4 regions of the Janthinobacterium sp. SUN033 genome follow, and region 4 is predicted to be linked to each of the others. Evidence: predicted binding sites of a transcription regulator. Region 4 holds the regulator's gene; each other region holds the start of a gene.

Region 1 (3,835 bases), on a different contig from region 4:
AGCAGGCCCAGCACGGGCGTCGTGTGGCTGAACTCCAGGCTGCCGCTATCGTTGCCGTTGCTGAGGAAATGGTCGTCGACCGCCACTTTCATCTTGCTGTAGCGCACACCTGCGCTGAGCAGCCATGGGCCGCCTTGCCATTCCGCCTGGATATACGGATCGAGGCTGGAAACGACATCCTGCTCGTCGCGGCGCAGCTTGCCTTTCAATCCGTACACTTCGCCGATATAGTTCTCATAGCCGGTGCGGTCATCGCTGGAGCGGCCATAGTCGATGCCGATGGTGGTGCTCAGCTTGCCGCCGGCCAACTGGTTCACGTGCAGCCAGTTGGTGTCGATGCCATAGAACTGGCGCTGGAAGTCGACCACGCCGCCCGAATGCTTAAGTAGACCGTCCACTTTGGTATTTTGGAATGCTTTATTAAACGCCTGGTACTGGATCACGTCGCGGTTGCCGCCATACACCATCACATGCAGGCGGTCATCGCCGAACGACTGTTCATAAGTGGCGCCGATCTGCTGGTGGTCGATGCTCTTGCGCGTGTTGTAGCGGTCGGCCAGCGTGCGTTTCGGGTTTTGCGTGTCCGTCGTGTCGATTTCGCCGGCGCGCGGGTTGGCGGCAAACGTGGGCCAGGTGACGCCCAGCGGATCTTGCGTGTTGCCCTGGTGCAGGCTGTTGGCGACGATGGTCAGCTTGCTGTCCGCGGTGGGCTTGACGGTGATCTTGCCGAACGCCTGTTCGCGCGTGGCGGCGCTGTGGTCGCGGAAACCGTCCGTGCGGAAGCGCGAGCCGTCGAGCACGTAGCCGATGCCGCCTGCCTGGCCCTGCGCCGAGAGATCGACCTTGCTGGTGCCGTAGCTGCCGCCCGTCACATTCAATTCGACGGACGGGGGATTTTGTCCATCCTTGGAAAACAGCTGGATCACGCCGCCCGAATGGTTGCCGTAGATGGCAGAAAACGGTCCGCGCAGCACTTCGATGCGCTCGGCCGTATCGAGGTTGAAGGTGGCGGCCTGGCCCTGGCCGTCGGGCATGCTGGCGGGAATGCCATCGCTGATCAGCTTGACGCCGCGCACGCCGAAGGCTGAGCGGGCGCCGAAGCCGCGCGACGAGATTTGCAAGTCTTGCGCGTAGTTCTGGCGGTTTTGCACGACCAGGCCCGGCACGGCGGCCAGCGCTTCCGACGCGTTGACGCGGATTTGGCCATCCTGGATGCGGGCGCTGTCGACCACGTCGATCGAGGCCGGCACTTCCTGGCTGGGGTGGGCGATGCGGCTGCCGCTGACGACCACCGTATCCATGAGTTGCCCATTGGCCGGGTCAGCTGCCTCGGCGGCAAAGACATGAGGGGCGAGGGTGGCGCTGCCGGCGACAAACAGGCTGGCGATGGTGTTCAGGCGGAAACGATGCTGCATGCGGATTCTCCAATGTGAATAAAAGCCTGCTTGATCGCGTGCGCGGTACAGGTCTGCGTAGGTGTATCAAGCAATATGCCTGCCATGTCTCCATTGGTGGGCTGAAATTATACGCGTGTCAGTGGCACGGCGTTTGCATACGGTAATTGTCAGAGGCGCCGATGCGGCGCGCTTTTCCCTCGTTTTGCCATTGAAAAGGTGATTATGCCCAACTTCTTCTCGCGCCTGCGCCAGGTGTGCTGGCTGCTGCCGGCGCTCGCCAGCACCGCTGTCCAGGCCGCTCCCTTTGCCTATGTTCCCAATGAAAAGTCGGGCACCTTGAGCGTGATCGACACGGCGACCGACCAGGTGGTGCGCCAGATCGCCGCAGGCAAGCGTCCGCGCGGCATCGCCGCCGACCCCACAGGGCGGCAATTGTTTGTCACGGACGCCGCCAGCAGCGCCTTGCTGCTGATCGACAACGCTGGCGGCGCGCCCGTGCGCACGGTGGCGCTGGGCAAGTCGCCCGAAGGCGTCAGCGCCTCGCAAGACGGTAGTCACGTGGCCGTTGCCGTCGAGGAAAACAATAGCGTGGCCTTGCTCGATGGCCAGACAGGTACCTTGCTCGCCGATATCAAGGTGCAGGGACGCAATCCGGAACACGCCGTCTTCAGCCCGGATGGGCGCTGGCTGCTGGTCAGCGCGGAAGAGGCGGAGCAAGTCGATGTCATTGATGTGGCGCAACGCCGCCAGGTCGCTTCCATCGCCGTGGGATTGCGGCCGCGCGGCATCGGTTTCAGTCCGGACTCGGGCCGCGCCTACGTGGCGTGCGAACTGGTCAATGCCGTCTACGTGATCGACATGGCCGCGCGCAAGGCGATTGCCACCATTCCAGCGGGCAAGAATGCGAATGGCATCGCCGTCCATCCCGGCGGCAAGCAAGTGTATGTCTCGAACGGCATCGACGGAACGGTGATGGTGATCGACACGGCTAGCAATCAGGTCACGGCCACGATTGGCGTCGGCAAGCGCCCGTGGAACATGGCCATCACGCCGGACGGCGCCAAGCTGTACGTGGCCAATGGCCGCTCGAACAGCGTGTCCGTCATCGACACGGCCAGCGCGCGCAAGGTGGCCGATATTGCCGTGGGTGAATTGCCATGGGGCGTGGTGATTCGTTGATTCCTTCATGGCACAGGCGCAGGTGTTCCAGTCTGGTACACCTGTTCCATTGTGCAGCGGCGGCGTGGCGGCTCAGCAGGGCTGGCCCGGATTGGAACAGGATGCCGCCGCCTTGTTCAAAACGCAAACAGCGCCACGCCTCCACCCAAGTCCGGGGCATGCGCTGAAAAGCGGGCCGGGATTGACGTCACGCCCTTGTAACGGGAGTAAAACCGGCTAAGTTTGTAGTGGGACGGCGAGCTGGCACGGCATTTGCGGAAGACTCCGTGTACTCACCCCATCTGTACCAGGACGTTTGATTTTAATTAAGTATTTCCATTCTAATTAACCCGATAGAGGACGACATGAATCTCGCAGACATCAGCAAACTGGGCGTAGCCAATCCCTTCAAACAACGCTATGACAATTACATCGGCGGCAAATTCGTTGCACCAGTGAAAGGTGAATATTTTCCTAACATCACCCCGATCACGGGCTTGCCGTTTTGCGAAATCGCCCGTTCCACGACGGAAGACGTCGAGCTGGCGCTGGACGCCGCGCACGCCGCCAAGGATGCCTGGGGCAAGACTTCGCCTGCCGAGCGCGCCAATATCCTGAACCGCATCGCCGACCGCATCGAACAGAACCTGAGCCTGATCGCCACGGCGGAAACCATCGACAATGGCAAGCCGATCCGCGAAACGATGAATGCCGACATTCCGCTGGCCATCGACCATTTCCGTTACTTCGCCGGTTGCATCCGCGCCCAGGAAGGTTCCGTCGCGCAAATCGATGCGGAAACCTATGCCTACCACTACCATGAGCCGCTGGGCGTCGTGGGCCAGATCATCCCGTGGAATTTCCCTATCCTGATGGCCGTGTGGAAACTGGCGCCAGCCTTGGCCGCCGGCAATTGCGTCGTCTTGAAACCGGCCGAGCAGACTCCGGCTTCCATCATGGTGTTGATCGAGCTGATCGGCGACCTGCTGCCCCCTGGCGTGCTGAACATCATCAATGGTTTCGGCCTGGAAGCGGGCAAGCCGCTGGCCTCGAGCAAGCGCATCGCCAAGATCGCCTTTACGGGTGAAACGGGCACGGGCCGTCTGATCATGGGCTATGCGGCGCAAAACCTGATTCCCGTCACCCTGGAACTGGGCGGCAAGTCGCCGAACATCTTCTTTGAAGACGTGATGGATGCCGACGATGATTATTTCGACAAGTGCCTGGAAGGTTTTGCGATGTTTGCGCTGAATCAAGGCGAAGTGTGCACCTGCCCATCG
Region 2 (3,835 bases), on a different contig from region 4:
ACCACCAACTGCGTGGGAACTACCGGATTGACGAGGGCCGGGTCACCGCCCTGGGCCGCGATGGCGTCGCGCAAGCCGGCCAGGTCGACCAGGGCCGTCTGGCCCAGGATGTCATGGCAGACGACGCGCGCGGGGAACCACGGGAAGTCCAGGTCGCGGCGGCGTTCGATGAATTGGCTCAGCGAAGCGTTCAGGGTCGCCGGGTCGCAGCGGCGCACGAGGTTTTCCGCCAGCACGCGCGAGGTGTAGGGCAAGGTGGCGTAGGCGCCTGGCTGGATCGCATCGACGGCGGCACGCGTGTCGAAGTAGTCTAGCTGGGTGCCCGGCAAGGATTTGCGGTGCAAGGTGTTCATGTTGGTGCTCATTATTTGCGGTCCTTGATCGGGACGAATTCCAGGTCTTCCGGACCCACGTAGTTGGCGCTCGGGCGGATGATCTTGTTGTCGATGCGCTGCTCGATGATGTGGGCAGCCCAGCCCGACGTGCGCGAGATGACGAACAGCGGCGTAAACATCGCCGTCGGCACGCCCATCATGTGGTACGACACGGCCGAGAACCAGTCCAGGTTCGGGAACATGTTCTTGATTTCCCACATGACCGTCTCCAGGCGCTCGGCGATGTCGAACATTTTCGTGGAACCGGCTTCCTGCGACAGCGAACGGGCCACTTCCTTGATGACTTTATTGCGCGGATCGGAAATCGTGTAGACGGGGTGACCGAAGCCGATCACCACTTCCTTGTTGGCCACGCGTTCGCGAATGTCCGCTTCCGCTTCATCGGCGTTGTCGTAGCGTTTCTGGATATCCAGCGCCACTTCATTCGCGCCGCCGTGTTTCGGGCCGCGCAGCGCGCCGATGGCGCCCGTGATGGCCGAGTGGATGTCCGAGCCCGTGCCGGCGATGACCCGGCTGGTGAAGGTCGAGGCGTTGAATTCGTGTTCCGCGTACAGGATCAGCGACGTGTGCATGGCTTTTTCCCACGACGCCGACGGTTTTTCGCCGTGCAGCAGGTGCAGGAAGTGGCCGCCGATCGACTCGTCGTCCGTTTCCACTTCGATGCGCTTGCCGTTATGGCTGTAGTGGTACCAGTACAGCAGCATGGAGCCGAACGACGCCATCAGGCGGTCGGCGATGTCGCGCGCGCCCGGCGCGTTATGGTCGTCTTTTTCCGGCAGGGTGCAGCCCAGCACAGACACGCCCGTGCGCATCACGTCCATCGGGTGGGCGGCGGCCGGCAGCGCTTCCAGCGCCAATTTCACTGCCGACGGCAGGCCGCGCAGGGACTTCAGCTTGGCTTTGTAGCCTTTCAATTCGGCGGAAGTCGGCAGCTTGCCGTGCACGAGCAGGTAGGCGATTTCCTCGAACTCGCAGCTGTCGGCCACGTCCAGGATGTCATAGCCGCGGTAGTGCAAATCGTTGCCGGTCTTGCCGACCGAGCACAGCGCCGTGTTGCCGGCGGTGACGCCGGACAGGGCGACGGATTTTTTAGGCTTGAAAGTGGCGGCTTGCGGTGCGGTCATTGTGTTCTCCAGATTGAATAGTCTCGGGTGCGTCACTGCGGGACCGACATGCGGCCCCTGCTTCTCTCTTTATTTCTTTTGCGCGGCGAACAGCGCGTCGAGCTTTTGCTCGAAGTCGTGGTAGTTGATCGATTCATACAGCTCCATGCGCGTCTGCATGGTGTCGACGACATTCTTTTGCGTGCCGTCGCGGCGCAGCGCCTGGTAGACGTTTTCCGCCGCCTTGTTCATGGCGCGGAAGGCGGACAGCGGATACAGCGCCAGGCCCACGTGGGCGCTGCGCAGTTCGTCCAGGGTGAACAGCGGCGTGGAACCGAATTCCGTGATGTTGGCCAGGATGGGCACGTTGACGGCCTTGGCAAACGTGGCGTACATGTCCAGGTCCGTGATGGCTTCCGGGAAGATCATGTCGGCGCCCGCTTCGACGCAGGCGACGGCGCGCTCGAGTGCCGCTTCCAGGCCGTCGACGGCCAGCGCATCGGTGCGCGCCATGATGACGAAGTTCGGGTCCGTGCGTGCATCGACGGCCGCCTTGATGCGGTCGACCATTTCTTCCTTGCTCACGATTTCCTTGCCCGGACGATGACCGCAGCGCTTGGCGCCCACCTGGTCTTCGATATGCAGGCCGGCCGCGCCGAACTTGATCATCGATTTCACCGTGCGCGCCACGTTGAAGGCGGAAGCGCCGAAGCCCGTGTCGGCATCGACCAGCAGCGGCAGGTCGCACACGTCGGTGATGCGGCGGATGTCCGTCAGCACGTCGTCCAGGCTGGAAATGCCCAGGTCGGGCAAGCCCAGAGAGCCGGCCGCGACGCCGCCGCCGGACAGGTAGATGGCCTTGTAGCCGGCGCGCTTGGACAGCAAGGCGTGATTGGCGTTGATGGCGCCGACGACTTGCAACGGAGATTCTTCCTGGACGGCCTTGCGGAATGCGGCACCTGCGGAGTATTGAGTCATGTGTTCACCTTATGGGTTTCGGATGGTCCCGAATGTTTCACGGAGTGGCTATGAGCATCAGTAGTGCAAATGCCGTGCCAGCCCGGTGCGGCGCGGCCCGCAACACGTGGCGGCAGAGTGAAAACCGGCGAAAAGAGGCCATCCAGCGCTGCTCCAGGGCTGTCACGCCAGGGAACGGCGATGTCACGTTTGTCCAGTGCGATGTTTCATTTTTGTTTCACTATTTCATTTTGAAACACAATGTTGAAACATGCAACAGCGCTGGCTGAAAAGACGAAGGCAGGCAGAGGTGCCGCCGGTGGCGCGCAATAAAAACAGCCGGCGGATGCCGGCTGCGGGAACAGTGAAAGAGTGAAGAACTAGGCCAGCCGTACCAGCGGGTTGGCGATGATGTTGTCGATCTGGCGCACGGCTTCTTCGCAGGCGGCGGCAATGGCGCCCTCCTCGTCGTCGCGCACGAACTGCATGGTCGAGCCTTCGAACACTTCCAGGCCTTCCGCCGTGGCGCGCTCGATGTCGCAGCTGGCCGACCATTTGCCATCGGTGGTGGGCACGGCCAGGGGAACGATTTCCCAGCCTTTATAGTGAATTTTAGAACTGCTGTTCATGGGGTGCCTCCTTCGTGACTGACTCAATGGGGAAATCGTAGCATGAAGCGGGGCCGCTAGCGACGTGTTTCACGCGCCAGCCGTAGCCAGGCGCACTTTCGGGCTAAACGATTTACGCTGGCTCAAGGGCGCAGCAGATTATCGACTTCCGTCTTGGCCACTTCCAGGCCGGCCGTGCAAGCCGTTTCGGGCGCCGCATAGCCGCCCAGGGTACGGCTGCGCGTGATCGCCTGCGCCGCCGTCTCGCCTTCGCGCTGCAGGCTGTAGGTAAAATCCCATAGATCGTCATTGTCCTTTTGCGGGGTCACCGAAATCGTAAAACCGCGGTATTGCTCGCTGCGTGCAGTGGTATCGTTCATGAATTCCTCCTTGTAGGATGAGGTTACCATGCAGCAAGCGCCAGGGTGCGCACGACTGTGACGGGCGCATGCCTGCCCGCTTATCTGTTTTCCGCATGTTAAATGTCAATTTTCAACATTTTTTCAGCGAACTCTGGCGCTATAATGCCCTTCCCTGTCCATCCCTTGCCCGTCCCCTGCCGCCGCGATGACCCCACAAATCCAAGCCTTCTTCGACCCCGCCACCGCCACCGTCACCTATATCGTGTATGAGGCCGACGGGCGGGACTGCGCCATCATCGATTCCGTGCTCGACTACGATCCCAAGGCGGGCCGCACCTCCACCGCCTCGGCCGACAAGGTGATCGCCTTCGTGCGCGAACACGGCTTGCAGTGCCGCTGGCTGCTGGAAA
Region 3 (3,835 bases), on a different contig from region 4:
CAGGGTCGCGCCCGGTTGGCCGACGACGAAATTGACGGTCATCGCGGTGCTGGAACCGTTGCGCCCCGAGGCGTCCGCGCTGCCGCCGCCCGTCAGGAAGGTTTCTGCCGCGTTCACGGTATGCGTGCTGGTCGAGCCCGGTGGGAAGGGGGGGATTTGCGAGGCGACGATTTGCGCCTCGCCGCGCGCATACGAGGCGTTGCCCATGCCTTGCGGGGTAAAGTCGTTTTCCCCCTTGGTGACGGCGCCGCGTTTCGCCTGCGGCGCGTCGATCTCGTTGCTGCCGCCATTGATGACGCTGCTGCCATTGAGCGTGGCGGTCGTGCGCGACAGGTCGATGTTGCTGAGCAGGGTGACGGAGCCGGAGGGATTGCTGATGACCAGGCCAAAGACGCTGGTGTACGAATAGCCGTAGGCGGCGGCGCCGGCAGTGCCGCTGCTGGCCAGCAATAGCAAGCTCAGCAGGAGCATGGGCAATCGGGTACAAGAAAATGTAGTCATGAAAATCCTCATCTCCTGGTCGGCCGGGTTGTAAGGAAAACCGACAGGCTTGCCACATGAAAAAGGCGAGGAAACTCCCTCGCCTGTGCATCCCCCTGTTGCCTGGTTCAGGCGCTGACTTTGCGGCGGCTGGCATAGCCCAGGCCGGCCAGGCCCAGGCCCAGCAGCGCCAAGGTGCCCGGTTCCGGCGCCTGTTTGACCAGGTCCACGCTCTCCACCGCATTCAAGGTCAAGGTGTAGTTGCCGGCCGCGAGGGCATTGCTGACGGCGTTGAAGTTGCCGCCGCAAGTCGTGCCCACGCCGGTGCCGCCAGGCGTACCGCAACCGGTGGGGTTATACGTAAACAGGTTGCCGCGCGTCAGGAAGTTGGTCGCCAGGCCGGTGTTCAGGTTGGCCGCATCGGCGTTTTCCGTGCCACCGAAGATGCCGGAGCCGACGACGCCATCGGGTGTCCAGTTGAAGACGGTCGCGCCGGCCGAGTTGGTGATGGTGATGGTCATCACCAGGTTGGCCGTCGCGGTGGACAGTTGTCCCACTGTGCTTTGCAGGAAGACTTGCATGAATGGCGAGGAGAAGAAGTCAAAGCTCAGCGTTGCCGTGGGCGAACCGACGACGAAGTTGACGGAGAAGCCCGTGGTCGAGCCGTTGCGGCCGGACGCGTCGGCCGTGCCGGCAGGGCCGGCCAGGTGGGCCTCGGCCACGTTTACCGCCTGCGTGGAGGTGGAGCCGGGCGGGAACGAGGGAAACTGCGTGCTGACGATCTGCGCATCGCCGCGCGAGTAGTTGCCCGAGGCACCTTGTTGCGTGAAATTGTTTTCCCCTTTGGTCACGGCGCCGATGGCGGCGCGGGGCGAGTCGAGCAGGCCGGGGCCGCCATTAATGACGCTGACGCCATTCAGGGTGGCCGTGGCGCGCGAGATCGTGGTGCTGTTCAGGGCGGTGATCGAGCCCGTGGCGGCGACGATCTGCAAGCCGAAGATGTTGTTGTAGGCGTAGCCGTAGGCGCCCGCCTGTGCGCTACCGGCGGCGCACAACATGGTCAGTGCGGCCGCGGCCGGAAGCAGTTTCAGTTTCGAGAGTTTCATTGTATTCACCTCGTGGTTGAGTGAGTCTGGAAGTGTTGCCTGAGTCCTGTCTGCAGGTGCTCATGGCCAGACTTAAGCGACTTCCATGCCAACGCATGAGGTTCTTTTGAAATCAAGGACTTGGCGTGCTTTTGTTGACGTGCTGCAGGTGTTGCCGGACTCTCTGTAAGAAAAGCCGACGCCAGCCCGTCAAGGCTGGCCGCCTTGCGGCGAAAGCCCCAGCAGGGCGTGCAGATGGGGCAGCAAGCGTTGCCCTGGCACATAGTTGCGCATGGCCGTGGCCAGCTGACGCGCCGCCAGCCTGGCCCGGCCATCGTCGAGCATGCGCGTGGCGGCATGGTGCAGGGCGGTTTCCTGGAAGCGGTCGGCGCGCAGCAGCAGGCCGGCGCCGGTCCCCGCGATGCCGTGCATGTTGAGGAATTGGTCGAGGTTGCCGGCGATGCCGATGACGGGCACGCCTGCCGTCAGCGCCTGCTGGCTGGTGGGGCTGCCGCCGTTGCAGATCACCAGGCTGGCGCGCCGGGCCGCCGCGTCGCCCGGCAAGAAGGGCGCGACGTGGGCATTCGGCGGCACGGCATCGACGCGGCTGGTGCCGGCCGTGGCCGCCAATACGGTGACGGGCAGGGGCGCCAGCGCGTGCAGCACGCGCGGCAGCAATTGCCCCTGGCCGGAACTGCCCAGGGTGACGTAGATGATGGGCCGTCCACTGCTCAGTTCCGGGCGCTGCCACCAGTCCGGCAAGTCGAGCGGCGGCGCCCAGATGATGGGGCCCAGGTAGTCGTGCGTGGACGGCATGGCGTGCGGCGGGAACAGTTGCGGAATATCCGCGTACAAGGTGCGGTCCGCATCCGTATAGATGCGCCGCAGGTCGCTGCCCAGCGACGGCAGGCCATGGCGGCGGCGCACGCGGTTCAGGGGCACGGCATGCGAGGCGAAGGCCAGCGGGCGGATCAGGCGGAACAGGGGCGCTGCCAGCCAGATGGGCAGCAGGCTGGTGAGGGGCAGGCTGGGCACCGTGTAGTGCTGGCGCACGTACGGACTCCAGTAGGCATTGCTGACGGTGAGGTAGGGAATGCGCTGCAGGCGCGCGCTGACGGACAGCGACAGGCGGAAGTCGCCGATCACGAGATCGGGCTGGACGGTATTGAGCAGGCGCAAGTCGTCTTCCACATATGCGTGCAGGGTGCTTTCCGTGTAGACGGGCTTGCCGTGCGCCAAGGCCTGCAGGAATTGCAGCGATGAAATACTGTCGATGCGCCAGCGGCGAAAGGGCGCGTGCTTGAAGCAAAAGTCATAGCCATCGGCGCAGGCAAAATGCACCTCATATTTGTCCTCGTCGAGTCCCTGGGCCAGGCTCAGGGGGCGGCCGACGTGGGCCAGGGTCACTGCCTCGGCCATAAAGAGGATTTTCTTGCGCGCCATGGGGATTGCTTGCATTCGCAGGTGAGAGACCTGTCAGGTTGGAGTGGCGCCGCGCCGTTTAGTTCCCGCAGCGGCTTGCCACTGGCGGGCGCCAGGATTTGGCCGCATCGGCTAGAGTGGGGTAAAGGAGGTCATATGCAAACACAATTCCGTCCTGCCCTGTTGCGTGCGCACAGCACGCCCGAACCCGATATGCCGCCACCGCCGGAAGGCGATCCCGTCACGCCGCCGCCGGAAACGCCGCCCCATATCGAGCCCGTGCCCGTCGAGGAGCCGACGCCGCCGCCACCGCCCGTGAAAATGCAGTGACGGGGCGCGGTGCGCCGCCGTCATGGCGGTTGGGGAGGGGCGCGCCGCGTTTATTTCCGATCGGAAATGGACTGCGCGGTGGCCGCCAGCGCCACGCCATTTAAACAACAAAAACGCCAATAAATGTTGCCGGGTGGATACAAATCAAGCTCTAACTGTCGAGTGTCATGCGGCCGTCACGATTCTGTTCTTATAATGAGACATCATAAAAATTCTTGTACAGGAGACCATCGTGGGCAATTCCTTGCATAACAAAATTTACCTGGGCCGGCGCCCTGTGATCACCAGCAAAAACCTCGTGGCGCTGGCCCTGGCGGGCGCCGTGGCGGGTTGCGGCCTGGCATGGCTGCTGCTGCGCAGCTACAAATAACGGTCGTCACGCCCGTGTTTCCGCCGCCTGGCCGCCTGGCGGGCGGCGGTAGATTCACGTTGCCTGTTGCCGATGCGCAGCGGGGCGCGTACCATGGGGGCCGAACACCTGGCCTTTTATGGAAAAGTAATGAAGAACGAGAAATTAA
Region 4 (3,835 bases):
CAGGTCCAGCAGCGCCCCCATCTGCGCTTCGGGCAGGTAGACATCGGCCAGGCCCGTGTACAGGGCGTCGGCCGCGTTGATCGTCAAGCCCGTCAAGCCCAGGTACAGGCCCAGCTGGCCGGCCAGGCGGGACAGGAAATAACTGCCGCCCACGTCCGGAAACAGGCCGATATTGACTTCCGGCATGGCCATGCGCGTGCGGCCCGTCACGATGCGCAAGCGGTTGCCTGGCCCGGCTTGCGCCACGCCCATGCCGCCGCCCATCACCACGCCATCCATCACGGCGATATACGGTTTCGGGTAGAAATGAATTAAATGATTTAAAGCATATTCTTCCGTGAAGAAATCTTCCAGCAGGGCGCTGCCGCCTTGCGGCGTGGCCAGACCCGCATCGTAAAAGAAACGGATGTCGCCGCCGGCGCACAGGGCCTTGTCGCTGCTGGAGCGGATCACGACGGCGTCCACCTGCGGATCGTCGCGCCAGGCCAGCAGGGCCGCGCTCAGGGCGCGCACCATCTCCAGCGACAGGGAATTCAAGGCTTTCGGACGGTCAAGCACGATGTGCCCGGTGCGGTTGCGGATGGAAGTCTGGACGAAGTCGCTCATGGCAGGCAGGAAAGAAGTGAAAGTGCGAATATTCTAATGCCTGCGCGGGGAACATTGCGTTCCGCTGGGCGCAAAAAAGGGCGCAATGTGCGCCCTTAGTTGATCACAACTGCTGGAAGCGGGTGGCCTTAGACGGCGACGACGGCTTCTTCCTCGGAGTTGTCTGGCAGATGCTTGATCGCCTCTTTACCGTGCCCTTGCACTTTGGTTTTGTATTTCATCACTTGCCTATCGAGCTTGTCGATCAGGGTATCGATCGCGGCGTACAGGTCGTGCGCCAAGCTTTCCACATAGACAGTCTTGCCGCTCAAACGCAGGTTGACTTCAGCCTTTTGACGTTTTTCTTTCTCTTTGAGGTTATCCACGGTCAGAATCACGGCGATATCGATGACTTGATCGAAATGACGTTTCACGCGCTCCAGCTTCGTTTGTACGTATTCACGGATGGCTGGTGTCACTTCGAGATGATGTCCGCTGATGGTGAGATTCATACACACTCCTAAAGATGATCGGGTTCGTGCGGTCCATCCTATCCGGCCCGCAGAGGAACCGAAAAAAACTTACAAACACTTACGCAGGCTCACTGGCGGAATTTTTAATGCTTCCCGGTATTTGGCAACAGTACGTCGCGCAATCACCATGCCTTGTTCCCCCAGCATGTCCGCAATCTTACTGTCGGATAAAGGATTTTTAGGGTCTTCTGCTCCTGTCAGTTGCACGATCAATGCCCGTATCGCCGTCGATGACGCTTCGCCCCCCGCTTCGGTGGCGACGTGGCTACCAAAGAAATATTTCAACTCGAACATGCCGTGCGGGGTCAGCATGTACTTTTGAGTTGTTACCCGCGAGATAGTACTCTCGTGTAAACCCAGTGTATCAGCTATTTCACGGAGCACAAGGGGGCGCATGGCAACGGCCCCATGCGAGAAAAAGTTCTTTTGTCTTTCTACTATCGCCTGCGCCACGCGCAGGATCGTGTCGAAGCGCTGGCGCATATTCTTGATCAGCCACTTGGCTTCCTGCAACTGTGCGCCCATGGCGCCCTCCCCCTTGCCCTGCTTGAGCAAGTTGGCGTACATGGCGTTGACGCGCAGGCGCGGCATGACGTCGTTGTTCAGGGTGACTTGCCAGCCATTGCGCGCGCGCTTGACGACGACGTCGGGCACCACGTAATCGGACACGTCCGAGGCGAACACGGCGCCCGGATGCGGATTGCACTGGCGAATCACCGTCTGCGCTTCGCGCAAGTCTTCATCGTCGCAATCGAGGGCTTTTTTCAGCTTGTTGAAATCGCGCTGGGCAAACCAGGCCAGGTGCTTTTCCACGATCACGAGGGCCATGCGCCGCGTCACCATGGCGATGTGCGGCAAGCGCTTGATTTGCAGAGCCAGGCATTCGGACGCGTTGCGCGCGCCCACGCCCGGCGGATCGAAACTTTGCAGCAGCGACAAGGCCGTGCGCATCTCGTCGGCGTCGATTTCCAGCTCTTCCGGCAGGCGCGCCAGGATGTCGTCGAGCGACTCTTCCAGGTAGCCATTGTCGTCGAGCGCGTCGATGATCAGCTCGACCAGCGCGCGGTCGCGCAATTCGAGCACCGTCACGCGCATCTGCTCCATCAGGTGTTCGCGCAGAGTGCAGTGATGGGCCTCCAATTGCGGACGCGAATCTTCGTCGTCGGGCGCCTTGCCCCGGCTCGCCTCACTCCAGTCGCTGTCGCCGCCATCCGCGGCGGCCGGGCTGTCGCCCCCCTCGCCGTCAAACGCTTCCGCTTCGGCCGGCGCTGCGGGCGCCTCCTGGCCTGGTGGCTGGGGCGGCGCTTCGGCCGGTGCGGCCGTGGAGCTCAAGGCCCCGTCGGACAGCAGGCGCAGCGAGCGGTCGAGCGGATCGTCGAGGCGTTCGAGCAAGGGATTGTCCGTCAGCAATTGCTCGAGTTCCTGGTGCAATTCCAGGGTAGACAATTGCAACAGGCGTATCGATTGCTGCAACTGCGGCGTCAGTGCCAGGTGCTGCGAAGTGCGCAGCTGCAATGATTGTTTCATTGGCTTACATGCGGAAGTGTTCGCCCAGATAGACCCGGCGTACCGACTCGTTCGCAATGATGTCGTCGGGGCGTCCCGACGCCAGCACCGAGCCCTGGTTGATGATGTAGGCGCGGTCGCAAATACCCAGCGTCTCACGCACATTATGATCGGTAATCAGCACGCCGATATTGCGCTCCTTCAAGAAACGCACGATGCGCTGGATCTCGATCACGGCGATCGGATCGACGCCGGCGAACGGCTCGTCGAGCAGCACGAAACGGGGATCGGTGGCCAGCGCGCGGGCGATTTCCACGCGGCGGCGTTCGCCACCGGACAGGGACAGCGCCTGGTTCTCGCGCAGCTTTTCAATCTGCAAGTCGGCCAGCAATTTATCCAGCCGCTCCTCGATCTCGGCCTTCGTCAGCGGACGGCCTTCGACGGTCTGGATTTCCAGCACGGCGCGGATATTGTCTTCCACCGTCAGCTTGCGGAAGACGGACGCTTCCTGCGGCAGGTAGGACAGGCCCATCTGCGCGCGGCGGTGGATCGGCAGGCTGGAGATATCCACGCCGCTGATATCGATGCTGCCGCCATCGGACGGCACCAGGCCGACGATCATGTAGAACGAGGTGGTCTTGCCGGCGCCGTTCGGGCCCAGCAAGCCCACCACTTCGCCGCATTCGACTTGCAGCGAAACATCATGCACGACTTGCCGCTTGCCATAGGTTTTTTGCAGCCCGCGAACGATCAGGGTGCTGCCGCAACGTGTATTTTCCATTATTTCTTTCCTGGCGCGGGCGTGGCCGGCGCTTTCTCCGCTGCCGGCGCCTTGGTCTTCGGCTGGATCACCATGCGCACGCTGCCGCCATCGGCGGTGCTGGTGCCGCTGTTGGAATTTTCCATCGCAAATTCTTCCTTGCGGCTGTCATACGAGATGAAAGCGCCATTGGCCACATCGGTGACTTTCGCGCCTTCCAGGCGCGTCAGCTTGGCTCTGGAAAACAGTTTCACCACTTCCGTCTTGTTGTCGTATTCCACGCGCTCCGCTTCGCCTTCGACCCACAGGTCGCCCGCGCCATCGCGCTTCTGGCGGAAGGTCGCAAGCTTGCCGGGATCGGCCCAGAAGGTGATGAACTGGTAGCCTTGCGGGTCTTCCGTGATCAGGGCCCGGCCCGCCTTCATGGTCAGGGTCCCCTTGACCAGCACGA

The links. The regulator sigma-54, encoded in region 4, starts transcription at its own class of promoters, with help from an activator protein. The targets are predictions, from matches to a motif close to TGGCANGNAANCTGCTTT.
Region 1: a site for sigma-54 is predicted at 1,538-1,555, ahead of OX460_RS28365 (beta-propeller fold lactonase family protein). Genes of this name have one in related genera too.
Region 2: a site for sigma-54 is predicted at 2,539-2,556, ahead of prpB (methylisocitrate lyase). Genes of this name have one in related genera too.
Region 3: a site for sigma-54 is predicted at 1,660-1,677, ahead of OX460_RS00370 (EDSAP-1 family PEP-CTERM protein). Genes of this name have one in related genera too.

The regions. Positions count from the first base shown of each region.
Region 1 is NZ_JAPQNV010000010.1:8,397-12,231, forward strand. It holds gene OX460_RS28360 (TonB-dependent receptor) at 1-1,415, opposite strand, end outside; gene OX460_RS28365 (beta-propeller fold lactonase family protein) at 1,620-2,576, shown strand; gene adh (aldehyde dehydrogenase) at 2,921-3,835, shown strand, end outside.
Region 2 is NZ_JAPQNV010000001.1:367,934-371,768, reverse strand. It holds gene acnD (Fe/S-dependent 2-methylisocitrate dehydratase AcnD) at 1-353, opposite strand, end outside; gene prpC (2-methylcitrate synthase) at 365-1,519, opposite strand; gene prpB (methylisocitrate lyase) at 1,589-2,476, opposite strand; gene OX460_RS01735 (hypothetical protein) at 2,836-3,084, opposite strand; gene OX460_RS01730 (hypothetical protein) at 3,207-3,443, opposite strand; gene OX460_RS01725 (MBL fold metallo-hydrolase) at 3,631-3,835, shown strand, end outside.
Region 3 is NZ_JAPQNV010000001.1:74,778-78,612, forward strand. It holds gene OX460_RS00365 (EDSAP-1 family PEP-CTERM protein) at 1-501, opposite strand, end outside; gene OX460_RS00370 (EDSAP-1 family PEP-CTERM protein) at 609-1,586, opposite strand; gene OX460_RS00375 (glycosyltransferase) at 1,776-3,008, opposite strand; gene OX460_RS00380 (hypothetical protein) at 3,144-3,317, shown strand; gene OX460_RS00385 (hypothetical protein) at 3,562-3,687, shown strand; gene OX460_RS00390 (hypothetical protein) at 3,817-3,835, shown strand, end outside.
Region 4 is NZ_JAPQNV010000004.1:193,434-197,268, forward strand. It holds gene OX460_RS17965 (enoyl-CoA hydratase/isomerase family protein) at 1-606, opposite strand, end outside; gene raiA (ribosome-associated translation inhibitor RaiA) at 735-1,097, opposite strand; gene OX460_RS17975 (RNA polymerase factor sigma-54) at 1,167-2,645, opposite strand; gene lptB (LPS export ABC transporter ATP-binding protein) at 2,650-3,405, opposite strand; gene lptA (lipopolysaccharide transport periplasmic protein LptA) at 3,405-3,835, opposite strand, start outside.